One region of the Pseudomonas brassicacearum genome, then DNA from elsewhere that is predicted to be linked to it. Evidence: riboswitches for the same ligand, from Rfam matches in the RefSeq annotation. Region 1 holds a riboswitch; the other holds the start of a gene.
What was found. A riboswitch is a leader RNA that binds a small molecule or an ion and turns the genes downstream of it on or off. The one in region 1 is predicted to bind cobalamin.

Region 1 (7,670 bases):
GAATGATGACCTGGGCGCCGGTGTCGCTGTTGGGCTTGAGCAGCACCGGGTTCATGTCGGTGTGCGGTTCGAGCCCCGCCGCCTGGGCCTGCACCGCCTGAGCGCGGCCGATTTCGCCGCCGTCGGCCGTCACGGCGCTGTTGAGGGCCATGTTCTGCGGTTTGAACGGCACCACGCTCACACCCTGGCGCCGGACCCAGCGGCATAAAGCCGTGACCAAGGTACTTTTGCCGGCATCGGACGTGGTGCCCTGCACCATCACTGTGGTCATTGAGTGTCCTTGGCATAGGCCTCGAAGGCCTGTTCGAGGCGCAAAAATTCGCTGTCGTCGGCGGGCAGCCCGAAGCGCAGGCTGCTGGTGTTTGTAAACAAGCGCAGGAGAATGCCGCGATGGGCCATGAAATCGTGAAGCCCCAGGGCGTGTTCGGTGACCAACCATTGGAACAATCCGCAGCCGCCCTGCGGCTTGAAGCCGTGGCGTTCGAGCATCAGCGCCAGGCGATCGCTGGTGGCTTCGCAGCGTTGGCGCTGGCGCGCGTGGGCGTCGGTGTCGCGCAAGCACGCCTGGCCCAGCACCCGGGTCGGCCCGCTGACGACCCATGGCCCGACCTGTTCGGCGAGCAACTTGAGCAAACGGCGTTCGGCCAATACAAACCCCAGGCGAACCCCGGCCAGGCCAAAGAACTTGCCGAAAGAACGCAGCACGATCAACCCGACCAGATGGGTGTGCGCCGCCAGGCTCAGTGCCGGGGTGACGTCCATGAAAGCTTCATCCACCACCAGCCAGCCACCGCGCTGGGCCAGGCGGGCATGCCAGTCCAGCAAGCGCTCGGGCGCAAGGCTCAGGCCGGTTGGGTTGTTCGGATTGACCACCACCAGCACGTCGAGGCTGTCGAGAAAGAAATCCACCTCCGACTCCAGCACTTCGCGCACGATGTAGCCGCTGCGGCGCCAGGCTTCGGCGTGCTCGGCGTAACAGGGCGACAAGACACCGACCTTGCCGGCCCGGCGCAGACGTGGCAGCAGCTGGATGGCCATCTGCGAACCGGCCACCGGCAGCACATCCAACGCACCGTAGTAATCGCAGGCAGCCTGTTCCAAGCCGTCATCGGTTTCCGGCAGGCGCGCCCAGGCCCGCAGGGGAATCGCCGGGACGTCGAACGGCCACGGCGCCAGGCCGCTCGACAAGTCGAGCCAGTCAGCCTCGGCAATGCCGTATTGCCGGGCTGCGTTGCGCAAACGGCCACCGTGCTCAAGCATAAAACTCAGCTCCCAGGCAGAGAATCAGCAGCCATAACCATACGCCGCGCTGGACCAATTGCCAGCCGCGATCAATAGCGTCGGCACTCGCCGGCACGCCCTCGCCCAGCGCTGGACGTTGGTGCAGTTCGCCGTGATAAACCGCCGCCCCGCCCAACTCGACACCCAGCGCCCCGGCACCGGCGGCCATCACCGGCCCGGCGTTGGGACTGTCCCAGGTCGGCCCCTGGGTGCGCCAGCACTTGAGCGCCAGACGGGTTTTGCCGAGCAGCGCGTAGGTCAGCGCCACCAGGCGCGCCGGAATGTAGTTGAGCCCATCATCGATTTTTGCCGCCGCCCAACCGAAGCGCTCGAAGCGTTCGTTGCGATAGCCCCACATGGCGTCAAGGGTATTGCTCAGGCGGTACAGTACCACCCCGGGCGCGCCGGCCACGGCGAACCAGAACAGCGCGGCGAACACCGCATCACTGCCATTTTCCAGCACCGACTCGGTGGCGGCGCGGGCCACGGCAGTTTCATCCAGTTCAGCCGTTTCGCGGCTGACCAGATAGCCGACACGCTTGCGCGCCTCGTCCAGATCACCGCTGCGCAACGCCCGCGCCACCGGCTCGACATGTTCACCGAGGCTGCGCAGGCCGAGGGCACAGTACAAGGCGAGGATCTCCACCAGCCAGCCCACCATCGGCGCCCACGAAAGGGCCGTGGCGAGCAAGGTCAACGGCACCACGGCGATGATCCACGCCGTCACCCCATGGCTGCGCCAACCGCGACCTCCGGAATTGAAACGTTGTTCGATGCGATCGGCAAAACCGCCGAACGCCACCAGCGGATGCCAGCGCCGGGGCTCGCCCAGCAGCGCATCCAGCGCCACTGCGGCAGCACTGAGCAACGCCACGCTCATGGGCTCACTCCCCAATGGTTTTCATACAGCAGTTCATTGAGCGGACGCGGTTGCGCCCAGCCCTCCAGGGCGAGCATCGGCGCCGGGTAAAAACCCTCGACCGGCCCCAGGCAGAGGATCGCCAGCGGCTTGGCCCCGGCGGGCAGGCCCAGCAGGTCGGCCAGGGCCTGGGGCTCGAACAGCGACACCCAGCCCATCCCCAACCCTTCGGCGCGGGAGGCCAGCCACAGGTTCTGGATCGCGCAGGACAGCGAGGCCAGGTCCATTTCCGGCAAGGTCCGACGACCGAAGATGTGCCGCTCGCGATCCTCCATCAACGCCGCCACCAACACTTCGGCGCAGTCGTCGATACCTTCGACCTTGAGCTTCATGAATTCATCGCTGCGCTCGCCCAGGGCCTCGGCGGTGCGAATGCGTTCCTGCTCCACCAGCTCGCGGATCTGCCCACGCAAGGCGCGGTCACTGATGCGGATGAATCGCCACGGTTGCATCAGGCCGACGCTAGGGGCCTGGTGCGCGGCTTCCAGCAGACGGCGAAGCAAGGCCGGCTCAACCGTGCCACCGATGAAATGGCGCATGTCGCGGCGTTCGGCGATGGCGCGGTAGATGGCGTCGCGTTCGGCTTGAGAGAAAGCGGTGTCTGTCATGGCCTCTTCGCGAGCAAGCCCGCTCCCACATTGGCTAGCGTTGCACTTGAGATCACTGGGTCCCCTGTGGGACCGAGCTTGCTCGCGATAGCGGTCTCAGGATCAGGCGCAAACAACGCAGCAATCGCCTTGGGATTGGACGGAAAATAAAAATGCACATAGGAAGCCGTCATCCGCCCCTGCCGGAACACCGCTTCCGCCCCACGCCCGCCGTTGGGGCTATGGCCACGGGCAATCGGTTCGAGTTCGGTACTGGTCAGCGAATGATGATAGGTATGCCCACGCAAGGTGCCTTCCGGCAAGTCCACCGATTGCAGCGCCAGGGCCGCCAAGCGCTTTTGCATCTGCGCATCGCCAGCCAGCAAACCCAGCAGTTCGGCGCGCACGCCTTCGACATCGGTCAATGAATCCAGCAGATACAACATGCCGCCGCATTCGGCGAGCAACGGTTTATCGGCTGCGTGATGGGCACGGATCGCCGCGAGCATCGGCGCGTTCCCCGCCAACGCAACGTGGTGCAGCTCTGGATAACCGCCAGGCAGATAAAGGCTGTCCGCCTCGGGCAGTTCGCTGTCATGCATCGGCGAAAAGAAGCTCAACTGCGCGCCCACGGCTCGAAGCAGATCAAGGCTCGCGCCATAAGTGAAGGCAAACGCTTCGTCACGGGCCACGGCGATGCGCACACCGGCGAGCCACGGCTCAACGGCGATCACCTCGGGCGCGGCGAACTCCACCGCTGGCGGCAGCGCCACTTCGCAACTGCCGGCCAGGGCCTCGGCGGCCGCGTCGAGGCGCACGTCCAAGTCGTTCAACTCGCTGGCCTGGACCAACCCCAGATGACGGCTGGGCAATTCGATGCCGGTTTCCCGGGACAGCGCGCCGTACCAGCGCAGGCCTTCGGTCAGGCTGCCTTCGAGCAATTGCGCGTGGCGCAAGGTGCCGACCCGGTTGGCCAGAACCCCGGCGAACGGCAGGTCGGGTTGATAACGGGCCAGGCCCAGGGCCAGCGCGCCGAAGGTCTGGGCCATGGCCGTGCCATCGATCACCGCCAGCACCGGCACGCCGAAATGTCGCGCCAGGTCGGCGCTTGACGGGGTGCCGTCGAACAGCCCCATCACCCCTTCGATCAGGATCAGGTCCGCTTCGGCAGCGGCTTCCCACAATAGTCGGCGACTTTCCTGCTCGCCAACCATCCACATGTCCAACTGATAGACCGGCGCGCCGCTGGCCCGCTCCAGGATCATCGGGTCGAGGAAGTCCGGGCCGCATTTGAATACGCGCACCTTGCGCCCCTGGTTACGATGCAAGCGGGCCAGCGCAGCAGTCACGGTGGTCTTGCCTTGGCCCGAGGCTGGCGCTGCGATCAGCACCGCCGGACAGTGGCGGCGGGTCATGGCGGGATCGCTCACAGTTCGACGCCTTTCTGCGCCTTGATACCCGCCTGGAACGCATGCTTGATCATGCCCATTTCAGTCACGGTGTCGGCCAGCTCGATCATCTCGGGCTTGGCGCCGCGACCGGTCACCACCACGTGCTGCATCGGTGGGCGAGCCTGCAGATCGCTCAGCACTTGATCGAGGTCGAGGTAACCGTGCTTGAGGGCAATGTTCAACTCGTCGAGCACCACCAGGCCGATGGACGGATCACTGAGCAACTGGCGCGATACTGCCCAGGCGGCTTCGGCGGCAGCGATGTCGCGCTGACGGTCCTGGGTTTCCCAGGTGAAGCCTTCACCCATGACGTGAAAGCGCACCTGCTCCGGGAAACGACGGAAGAACAGTTCTTCACCGGTGCTGTTGCGCCCCTTGATGAACTGCACCACGCCGCATTGCATGCCGTGGCCCATGGACCGCGCAAGCATGCCGAACGCCGAACTGCTCTTGCCCTTGCCGTTGCCCGTCAGCACCAGCAACAAGCCGCATTCATTTGGCGAGTTGGCGATGCGCTCGTCGATCACGGCTTTCTTGCGCAGCATGCGCGCCAGGTGGCGTTCGTCGCGATCAGGGGTGTCGGTCATGGGAGCTCTCCGTTGGGATTGGATAACGGCGGGCGGGCACAAAAAAAGACGGCAACAAGCCTGGCATCGCCCACCGTGATGCCGTTGGATGAATCAGGCCGGTCTCCGGGCTCATGAGCGGCGTGGTGCCTGGCTGCGCGCCTTCCCATGTCTGCGACACAGTGGTTTGTGGCCTGCGTGGCCACAAAGCGCAGCGTTGACTCATTTACCGTTGCGGGGGCAGCGCCGGGTTCGTGTGCACTCACCGGCTTCCCTGTTTCACTCTGTCGACCGCAGCCACAGAGCACCTGAAACAAGCCGCGAAGGTTAGAGGGTTGGGGGTGGAGCGTCAATTAAAGCCGCCTGTCGGGGCAATCATTGGCGCCGATCAATAAAATGACGCCAATCTTGTGTGATTCTGCAGCAAGTGATATCAAAGCGACATTACGACCCGATATCACAACAACAAGAGGGCAAAACATGCAAGGCATGCTCATCAGCAATCCGAAATTGGAATTCCTGCGCCCGATGCTGGAACGCTGGTTTGACTGTATCGACCGCTACAACGCCGTGCGTGGCGATAACGACACGCCTTACTGGTTCGATGAAAAAGCCAACCTCGGATTGCTGTCGGCCGCCGCCTGGATGGCTGAGATGGTCACGCTGCAGAACGCGCCGACCCGCAAGCAGAATGAAGAAGGCGAACGCAACGTCAGCGCCGATCTGTTCATCGCCAACACCGAGGAGCGCGCCTTCATCCAGGCCACTCAGCGCTGGCCCAAGGTCAATAACCTGAACCTGACGCAGCCGCTGCTGGAAGCCACCAGCGATGCCAAGCGCATCAGTTATGCCAGCGACCTGAAGCTAGGCTGCCTGTTCGTCTCGCCGCAAAAAGCCCAGCAAAGCGCCACGCCCGAAGAATTGCAGGACATGATTGACGACCTGCAAAAGGAAAACACCTGTGCCGTGGCCTGGTATTTCCCTTACGCCTATCGCAAGTTGCGCAACGAAGCCGGCCATTACCATCCAGGCATTGCAGTGCTGTTCAAGCAAGCCCACGGCTGATTCATTCAACAAGCAACTGGGTAAACAAGCCCCCCACAAGGAGCTTGTTTGCCTGGTTGACGAGGCCTACACGCGGTTGAACCATCACGCGTCTACGCTCCTCTATGAATAACTACATGCATTCATAGGGAAGCCAGCATGCTCAAGCCACCCCATCTTTTGATCGTCGCCCTTGCCGCCGGGCTTGTCGCTTGTGGCGAGTCTTCCACCTTGCAAGTGTCCGACGGCACCGGCCCAGCGCCGAAACTGCCCGAACCGAACAAGACCCTCATCCCCACCGTCAACATCGCCGAAGCCATCGGCTGGCCGCAAGTCGCCAAGCCGACCCCGGCCCAGGGCCTGCAGGTGGGCGCGTTCGCTGAAGGGCTTGATCATCCACGCTGGCTCTATGTGTTGCCCAATGGCGATGTGCTGGTGGCCGAAACCAACGCCCCGCCCAAGCCGGACGATGCCAAGGGCATCCGGGGCTGGGTGATGAAAAAAGTCATGGGCCGAGCCGGCGCCGGCGTGCCCAGCCCCAATCGCATCACACTGCTGCGCGATGCCAATCACGACGGCATCGCCGAAACCCGCACAGTGTTCCTGGAAAACCTCAACTCACCGTTCGGCATGGCCCTGGTCGGCAATGACCTGTACGTGGCCGACACCGACCGGCTGATCCGCTTCCCTTATCGGGACGGTGACACGCAGATCAAGGCACAGCCGACCAAGGTCGTCGACTTGCCGGGGGGCTCCATCAACCATCACTGGACCAAGAATGTGATTGCCAGCCGCGACGGCAGCAAGCTGTACGTCACCACTGGCTCGAACAGCAACGTCGCGGAAAACGGCATGGAGGCCGAAGAAGGTCGCGCCGCCATCTGGGAAGTGGATCGTGCCAGCGGCAATCACCGCATCTTCGCCTCGGGCTTGCGCAACCCCAACGGCCTGGCTTGGGAGCCCCGCAGCGGCGCGCTCTGGACAGCGGTGAACGAGCGCGATGAGATCGGCAGCGACCTGGTGCCGGACTACATCACATCGGTCAAGGAAGGTGCCTTTTATGGCTGGCCTTACAGTTATTACGGGCAGAACGTCGATGTCCGGGTCGAACCACAGAACCCGGCCCTGGTGGCCAAGGCCATCGCCCCGGACTACGCCGTCGGCCCTCACACCGCCTCGTTGGGCCTGACCTTTGCCGAGGGCAGCACCTTACCTGCACCGTTTACCGAAGGGGCCTTCGTCGGCCAGCACGGTTCCTGGAACCGTAAGCCCCACAGTGGTTATAAAGTGATTTTCGTACCATTCAACGGCGGCAAGCCGGTGGGGCAACCCGTGGATGTGCTGACCGGCTTCCTGAACGCCGACGAAAAAGCCCAGGGCCGGCCAGTGGGCGTGGTGATCGACAAGCAAGGCGCGTTGCTGGTGGCCGATGATGTGGGGAACAAGATCTGGCGGGTGTCAGGTAAATAAAGCGACACCCCCCTTGTGGCGAGGGGATTTACTCCTGACCTGTGGGAGCAAGGCTTGCCCGCGATGAAGGCGATGCGGTCTCTCAGAGATCGAGCCGCCTGTTTCGCGAGCAAGCTTTGCTCCCACAGATCAGGGCAACAACAACTCAGGGATTACGCGCCAGATGCTCCGGCTGCAACACACGCTTGGCGCCCAGATAGGCCTTCTGCCAATAGGCCTTGGACAGGCTATCGAGCTTGACCGTGCCGCCTGTGGCCGGCGCATGGACAAAACGGCCCTCACCGACATAGATCCCGGCATGGCTGACCTGGGAGCCGCCGCTGGTGGCGAAGAAAATCAAATCGCCAGTCTG
Region 2 (7,670 bases), 2.6 Mb from region 1:
TGAATCGCCATGGTCGCCCCATGCTGCGCCAGGCTGCCCAATTCTTCCCCGGCGGGCATCGGGCTTTTGTCGGCGTAGCGGGTGAGGATCAGGCTTTGGGAGATGTCCGGCAAGGTCAGTTCGGCGCCCAGCAGGGCGGCGCAGGCTGAGGTCGCGGTCACACCCGGGACGATTTCGAAAGGGATGCCCAATTCCTGCAGGCAACGAATCTGCTCGCCAATGGCGCCGTACAGGCTCGGGTCGCCGGAATGCACCCGGGCCACGTCCTGGCCCTTGAGATGGGCGCTCTTGATCAATTCGATGATCTGTTCCAGATGCAGCTCGGCGCTGTTGATCACCTGTTCGGCGCAATGGCCTTCAAGGACAGCGGTCGGCACCAGCGAGCCGGCGTAGATGATGACCGCGCAGTGGCGGATCAGTCGCTGGCCTTTGACGGTAATGAGATCCGGGTCGCCGGGTCCGGCGCCGATGAAGTAAACGGTCATGACCGGCTCCTGTGAAAGGTAGGTGAGCATCGCCCAGATGAAGATCGCTCATGATCCTGGGCGCCGATTATCGGGATTTACGCCACGACCGCCAATGCCAACGTGCTCTTGGGGCCTTTTTGGCGAGTCATCAGCAGCGTCGCGGGCGCTGTGCCCAACTGGTCGGCCAAGGCCAGGGCGGCGCTTTCGGCGATGCCGTAGCAACCGGTGCGTTCGAAGGCGATCTCGGAGCGGTGACTGAGCCGCTCCTGATACTCGGCCAACTGCTCGGCGCTGAAGCAAATCAGCGGCAGCGCCAGTTGTTCGGCCAGTTTCAGCAGGCCCGGTTCGTCACGCTTGAGGTCGATACTGGCCAGGGCTCGCACCTGATCAAGCGCAATGCCATGGGCCAGCAACGCCTGGTCGAGCAATGCTCGTAGCGTGCTGGCCGGGCAGCCGCGCTGGCAGCCGAGGCCGACCACCAGGATCGGCCTGGTGCTCATGCGTCGTGGTGGGCTTGGCCATCACGGCGAAACAGCCAGGTGCTGATCAGGCCGAGGGCCAGCCAGAACGCGACGTTGGTCAGCTGCGAGGCGATCTTGAATTGGCTTTCCAGCGCTTGGGGCGCCAGCATCGAGTGGACTTCGGGTTGCGGCGCACCGATGACATGGGGCACCAGCAACGTCGCCACGCCCAGCACCTTGAGCAGCCAATGCCGGCCAAAGGCGATCAAGGCAATGCCCACCGCCGTGGACGCTGCGGTGCCGATCCACCACATCTGCCGTTGGGCCAGGTCGGCCGCTGCGGTACCCGGCAATTCCGGGGGCAGGCCGAGGGTCGGCGCCAGGACGAACGTGGCATAGCCGGCCAGGCCCCAGAGCAGGCCCTGGGAGGTGCGAGTCGGTGCGCGCAAGGTGTACAGGCCCGCCAGCATCAGGGCAAAACCCACGGCGACCACCAGGTTGCCGCCGGTGGTGGACAGCACGCGCTGCCAGCCGTCTTCCGGCTCCCAGGCCTCGGCATCATGGGTATGAGCCGCTCCGTCGGCGTGTTCATGGACCTCGGTCGCCGGGGCCTTCTCGAAGGTTTCCGCCTGGAGAATCAGCGGCGATACCCAGAAACTTTGCAGCAGGGTCAGCAGCAGGGCGGCCAGCAAGCCGCTGAAACCAGCGGTCTGCGCGATACGCTTGATCATGGCGTCAGTTCTCAATGGCACGGGAAAGCGGCGCTGTGGCGGGTATCGTGGGCGGCGTTGTGCACCGCTTCGATGTGGGAGAAACCGGCGAAATAGACCAGCCCCGCGCCCAGGATCGAAGCCAGGATCGCGGCGCTCAGGCGTTGGCTCAGGGTGGTGGTGCTGCTGGCGGTGCGGGCGGTGCTGCTGATGGTCGACATGGCGCTTCCCTCTGTTCTTGTTCAGTGGGGGATATGAGCGCGATGAGACCCCGGGCGAAAGCCCACCAAGGTTCGAACAGCGCCCGCCCACCGCGGGTTTGTTGATGCATGAGTCATGGGCCGGTCTCCGGGCTTGCGAGGGGCCGGGCTTGCGCCTGGCCTGCAAGCGTCACCTTCCCATGTCCGCGGACACAGTGGTTCAGACGCTTCGCTCGCTTACCGTTGCGGGGGCAGCACCGGACTGACGTGGCTTTGGAGTAAAGCACACGATTCACCGGTTTCCCGTTTCACCCTGTGAAGGGCACCCATGACAAGTGGTTTGCGTAGCGGGTTCTGTTAGCCCAACTTCGGACGCCAGAATTTGAGCTAGCAGAACCCGCTACGCAAACCATGCACAGGAGAGCATGGGCGGGGGCGGGGCGTCAATGTACAAGGGGCGCGGCGAGCATGCTGTTGTGGCGAGGGAGCTTGCTCCCGCTGGGCTGCGCAGCGGCCCCCGGTTCTTTACGGTCGCTGCGCAACCGAGCGGGAGCAAGCTCCCTCGCCACAACGGCGTCATGCAGATTACTTGCGGCGATTGACCCGCCACCACACCCTGCGTAGCCTTGCGCCTTCGAGGTTCTTCGGCATGCGCCGAAGCTAAGAAGGGAACGCGGTCCAAGCCGCGGCTGCCCCCGCAACTGTGAACGGTGCTGTTTCTGCAAGGCCACTGTGCATGCTCTCTTTAAACGGGCACACGGGAAGGCGCAGCAATTGCCAGTCGAAAGATTGGCCCGCCGTCAGCCAGGAGACCTGCCTCGAGACAGATTCTCACTACAACCGGGCGGGGTGATCCGGTGGCGAAATCTTCCGCGCACGCCTGTGCCAGCGGTCGTCGTCCCGTTTGCCCGCCACCTTGCCAAAGGGCATCCGATGAAAACACTGGCCAAACTCCCCGTCACCATCGTCACCGGTTTCCTCGGCTCGGGTAAAACCACCTTGCTGCGGCACATGCTCGACAACGCCCAGGGCCGGCGTATTGCCGTGATCGTCAACGAATTCGGCGAGCTGGGCATCGACGGCGAGATCCTCAAGCAGTGTTCCATCGGCTGCACCGAAGAAGAGGCCAACGGCCGCGTCTATGAACTGGCCAACGGCTGCCTGTGCTGCACGGTGCAGGAAGAGTTCTTCCCGGTGATGCGCGAACTGGTGGCTCGGCGTGGCGACCTCGACCACATCCTGATCGAAACCTCCGGCCTGGCCCTGCCCAAGCCGCTGGTCCAGGCTTTCCAATGGCCGGAAATTCGCAGTGCCTGCACCGTCGATGCGGTGATCACCGTGGTCGACAGCCCGGCCGTGGCCGCCGGTACCTTTGCCGCCTTCCCCGACCAGGTCGATGCCCAGCGCAAACTCGACCCGAACCTGGACCACGAATCGCCGCTGCACGAACTGTTCGCCGACCAACTGGCGAGCGCCGACCTGGTGATCCTCAACAAGGCTGACCTGATCAGTCCTGAAGACCTGGCCAAGGTTCGCCAGGAGGTCGCCGAAGAGCTGCCACCGGCGGTCAAGGTCATCGAAGCCAGCAGCGGTCGCCTGCCGCTGGACGTGCTGATCGGCCTGGGCGCCGGTTCCGAAGAACACATCGACGGCCGCCACAGCCATCACGACCATCACCACGATGGCGACGATGATGACCACGATCATGACGCCTTCGATTCCATTTCCATCGAACTGCCCCAGGCTGACGAAAGCCTGTTGCTCGACGCGCTGACGCAACTGGTGGTCCAGCACGGCGTACTGCGAGTCAAGGGTTTCGCGGCGATTCCAAACAAGCCGATGCGCCTGTTGATCCAGGGCGTCGGCACGCGTTTCGACAAGCATTTCGACCGCCAGTGGGGCGCCGAGGAAGCGCGGGTCACCCGTCTGGTGCTGATCGGCCAGGCGCTTGACGCCGCGCTGCTCGAAGCGCAGTTGCGCGCCGCCCTCGGCGCCTAAGCCATGCACCTGCTCAGGACCCAGCCCGGCGGTTTTGTGTCGGATGACAACATCGCCGACCTGGGGCAAACCCCCGCCGAACTGGTGATCCTGTGCAGCGGCGACTCCAGCCTGGCGCTGCTGGCCGAAGCGGCGAAGCAGTTGCCGGATGATTATCCGCAGTTTCGCCTCGCCAACCCGATGCAGGTGCAAAACCACGCTTCGGTGGATCTGTATGTCGAAGACGTGCTGCGCCACGCCAAGGTCATCCTGCTGTCGCTGCATGGCGGCATCGGCTATTGGCGCTACGGTATCGAGCGCCTGATGGAGTTGGCCGGGCGCGGGGTGAAGCTGATCCTGGTGCCGGGGGATGATCGTCCGGACCCGGAGCTCAGCGACCTGAGCAACGTCCCCTGCGAAGACCGCGACCGGCTCTGGCAGTTCTTGCGCCAGGGCGGGCTGGGCAATGCCCTGGATCTGTTTCACAACCTGGGCAGCCAATGGTTTGGCCGCGATTATCCGTGGACCGAGCCGCAGGCCTTGCCGCGCACGGCCATCTATCACCCGCGCAAAACCAGCGCCAACCTCGACGATTGGCAAGCCGACTGGAGCGCCGGGCAGCCAGTGGCGGCGGTGCTGTTTTATCGCTCCCACCTGCAAGCGGCGAACACCGCGTTCATCGACGTGTTCTGCCAGCGCCTGCAAGCGGCGGGGCTCAATCCGCTGCCGATTGCCGTGGCCAGCCTCAAGGAGCCTGCTTGCCTTGCACTTGTAGAGGATTGGTTGGACGAAGTGGCGGCGGGCGTGATCCTCAATACCACCGGCTTCGCTCAATCCAGCCCCGAAGCTGCGCATCTGCGCCCGTTTCGTCGCAACATCCCGGTGATCCAGGCGATCTGCGCCCAGGACAACGAACCCGGCTGGCGTGCCAGCGAGCAGGGCTTGGGACCACGGGACCTGGCGATGCACATAGCCTTGCCGGAACTGGACGGACGGATCATCAGCCGCCCCATCAGTTTCAAGGACCTGGCCTGGCGCAGCGAGCGCAGCCAGAGCGACGTGGTCTGCTACCGGGCCGCGCCCGAGCGTATGGATTTTGTCGCTGGGCTGGCCCGACGCTGGACCACCCTGGCGCGTTTGCCCAATGCCCAAAAGCGTGTGGCGCTGATCCTCGCCAACTACCCGACCCGCGACGGGCGCATCGGCAATGGCGTCGGCCTGGACACCCCGGCGGCGGCGCTGAATATCCTGCGGGCCCTGCAGGCCGAGGGCTATCCACTGCCGGCTGAACTGCCAGCAAGCGGCACCGCGTTGATCCAGCAATTGCTCGGCGGGGTCAGTAATGACCTGGACAGCCTCGACTTGCGTCCCTGTCACCAGAGCCTGGCCCTTGCCGAGTACCAGGCCTTGTTCGACGCACTGCCCGAAACCAATCGCCAAGCGGTGCTGGCGCGCTGGGGCTCGCCCGCGCAGGACCCGATGTTCCGCGAGGGACGCTTGATGGTCGCCGGCCTGCGCCTGGGCCTGACCTTCGTCGGCATCCAGCCGGCGCGGGGTTACCAGGTCGACCCGAGCGCGGTGTACCACGACCCGGACCTGGTGCCACCCCACGGTTACCTGGCGTTTTATTTCTGGTTGCGCCACACCTACGGCGTCCACGGGGTGATCCACGTCGGCAAGCACGGCAACCTTGAATGGTTGCCGGGCAAGGGCGTCGGGCTGTCGGAAAACTGCTGGCCGGACGTGCTGTTGGGGCCGCTGCCGAACATCTATCCGTTCATCGTCAATGACCCGGGCGAGGGGGCCCAGGCCAAGCGTCGCACCCAGGCGGTGATCATCGACCACTTGATGCCGCCGCTGACCCGGGCCGAAACCTATGGGCCGCTGCGTAACCTCGAGCTGTTGGCCGACGAGTACTACGAGGCGCAATTGCTGGATCCGCGCCGTGCCCGGGAACTGCAACGGGACATCCTCAACCTGGTGCGCGAGACGCACATCGACCGCGAGTTGCAACTCGATGCCGCGCTCGATAGCGATGCCGATGCGGCGATCTGGCTGCCACGCCTGGACACCTACCTGTGCGACTTGAAGGAGTCGCAGATCCGCGACGGCCTGCATATTTTTGGTGAGTCGCCCAGCGGACGGCTGCGCATCGACACGTTGCTGGCGTTACTGCGCATTCCTCGTGGCGACGGCAAAGGTGCGCAGTCGAGTCTGTTGCGGGCGCTGGCCAAGGCGTTCGGGCTGGGTTTCGACCCGCTGGACTGTGCCTTGGGCGAACCCTGGACTGGCGACTGTCCCGAGGCCTTGCGCCAGGTCAGCGCCGAGCCCTGGCGCACCACCGGCGATACGCGCGAGCGCCTGGAGCTGTTCGCTGTACAGTTGATCGAGCAGGCGCTGGACGGTGCGGTGGAGCAGCTCGACGCGCCAGGTTGGGAGGTGGTGGGCAGCATCATTGAAAACCTGCGATCCGTCGTGGCCCCACGCCTGGACGCCTGCGGCCCGGCGGAAATGCGCGGCCTGCTCGATGCCTTGAGCGGGCGCTTCGTGCCGGCCGGCCCCAGCGGTGCGCCGAGCCGCGGGCGCCTGGACGTATTGCCTACCGGGCGCAACTTCTTCTCGGTGGACGTGCGCAACCTGCCCACCACCACGGCGTGGCGCATCGGTTTCCAATCGGCGAACCTGATCCTTGAGCGGCATTTGCAGGATCACGGCGACCATCTGCGCCAGCTCGGCCTGTCGGTGTGGGGCACCGCCACCATGCGCACCGGTGGCGATGACATTGCCCAGGCCATGGCGTTGATGGGCGTGCGTCCGGTGTGGGCCACGGGCAGCCAAAGGGTCGATGACTTTGAGATCCTGCCGCTGAGCCTGCTGGACCGGCCTCGGGTCGATGTCACGCTGCGCGTGTCCGGCTTCTTCCGTGATGCCTTTGCCAACCTGATCCGCCTGTTCGATGCCGCCGTGCAGGCCGTCGCCGCCCTCGATGAGCCGGACGACATGAACCCCTTGGCAGCCAAGGTGCGCAGTGAGCGCGAAGCCTTGCTGGCGTCGGGCCTGGAACCAGACGCCGCGGCGCGCCAAGCCGGCTGGCGAATCTTCGGCGCCAAGCCCGGGGCCTATGGCGCAGGCGTGCAGGGCGCGATTGACGGTCGCTTGTGGCAGAGCCGCGAGGATCTGGCCGAGGTGTACCTGAACTGGGGCGGTTATGCCTACGGCGCCAGCGATGAAGGCACTGCCGCCCGGGAACAGTTCTCCCGGCGCTTGAGCCAGGTGCAGGCGGTGCTGCAGAACCAGGACAACCGCGAGCACGACCTGCTCGACTCCAACGATTACTACCAGTTCCAGGGTGGCATGCTGGCGGCGGTCGAGACCCTCAGTGGTGATGCGGCGGCCAGTTACCATGGCGATCACAGCCAGCCGGACTTGCCCAAGATCCGCACCCTGAAAGAAGAGCTCAACCGCGTCATCCGTTCCCGCGCGGCGAATCCGAAGTGGATCGACGGGGTCAAGCGTCACGGCTATAAAGGTGCGTTCGAACTGGCGGCGACGGTGGACAACCTGTTTGCCTTCGACGCCACCACCCGATTGATCGACGATCACCAGTACGCCTTGCTGGCCGATGCCTACCTGCTCGACCCGGACACCCGGGATTTCGTCCGCCAGCACAACCCCGACGCCCTGCGGGACATGACCGAGCGCATGCTCGAAGCGCAGCAGCGGGGGATGTGGCAGGAACCGGGTGAGTACCGCGAGGCGCTGGAGAATTTGTTGTTGGACATAGAAGAAGATGGCTGACGTGCCTACTCAGCAGGCGGGACACAATGTCTGTGATGGGTTGACCTGTGGCGAGGG

Region 2: it holds a riboswitch for cobalamin, as region 1 does, so the genes downstream of both, cobW (cobalamin biosynthesis protein CobW) here and cobO (cob(I)yrinic acid a,c-diamide adenosyltransferase) in region 1, are expected to answer to the same signal.

Annotation. Positions count from the first base shown of each region.
Region 1 is NZ_CP045701.2:4,946,815-4,954,484, forward strand. Features, by position in the region: gene GFU70_RS21265 (cobyric acid synthase) at 1-271, opposite strand, end outside; gene cobD (threonine-phosphate decarboxylase CobD) at 268-1,260, opposite strand; gene cbiB (adenosylcobinamide-phosphate synthase CbiB) at 1,253-2,161, opposite strand; gene bluB (5,6-dimethylbenzimidazole synthase) at 2,158-2,808, opposite strand; gene GFU70_RS21285 (cobyrinate a,c-diamide synthase) at 2,805-4,202, opposite strand; gene cobO (cob(I)yrinic acid a,c-diamide adenosyltransferase) at 4,214-4,825, opposite strand; cobalamin riboswitch at 4,904-5,131, opposite strand; gene GFU70_RS21295 (hypothetical protein) at 5,285-5,869, shown strand; gene GFU70_RS21300 (PQQ-dependent sugar dehydrogenase) at 6,008-7,318, shown strand; gene GFU70_RS21305 (C40 family peptidase) at 7,464-7,670, opposite strand, start outside.
Region 2 is NZ_CP045701.2:2,349,135-2,356,804, forward strand. Features, by position in the region: gene cobM (precorrin-4 C(11)-methyltransferase) at 1-485, opposite strand, end outside; gene GFU70_RS10315 (cobalamin biosynthesis protein) at 563-967, opposite strand; gene GFU70_RS10320 (CbtA family protein) at 964-1,659, opposite strand; gene GFU70_RS10325 (CbtB domain-containing protein) at 1,671-1,859, opposite strand; cobalamin riboswitch at 1,960-2,183, opposite strand; cobalamin riboswitch at 2,459-2,674, shown strand; gene cobW (cobalamin biosynthesis protein CobW) at 2,772-3,836, shown strand; gene cobN (cobaltochelatase subunit CobN) at 3,840-7,613, shown strand.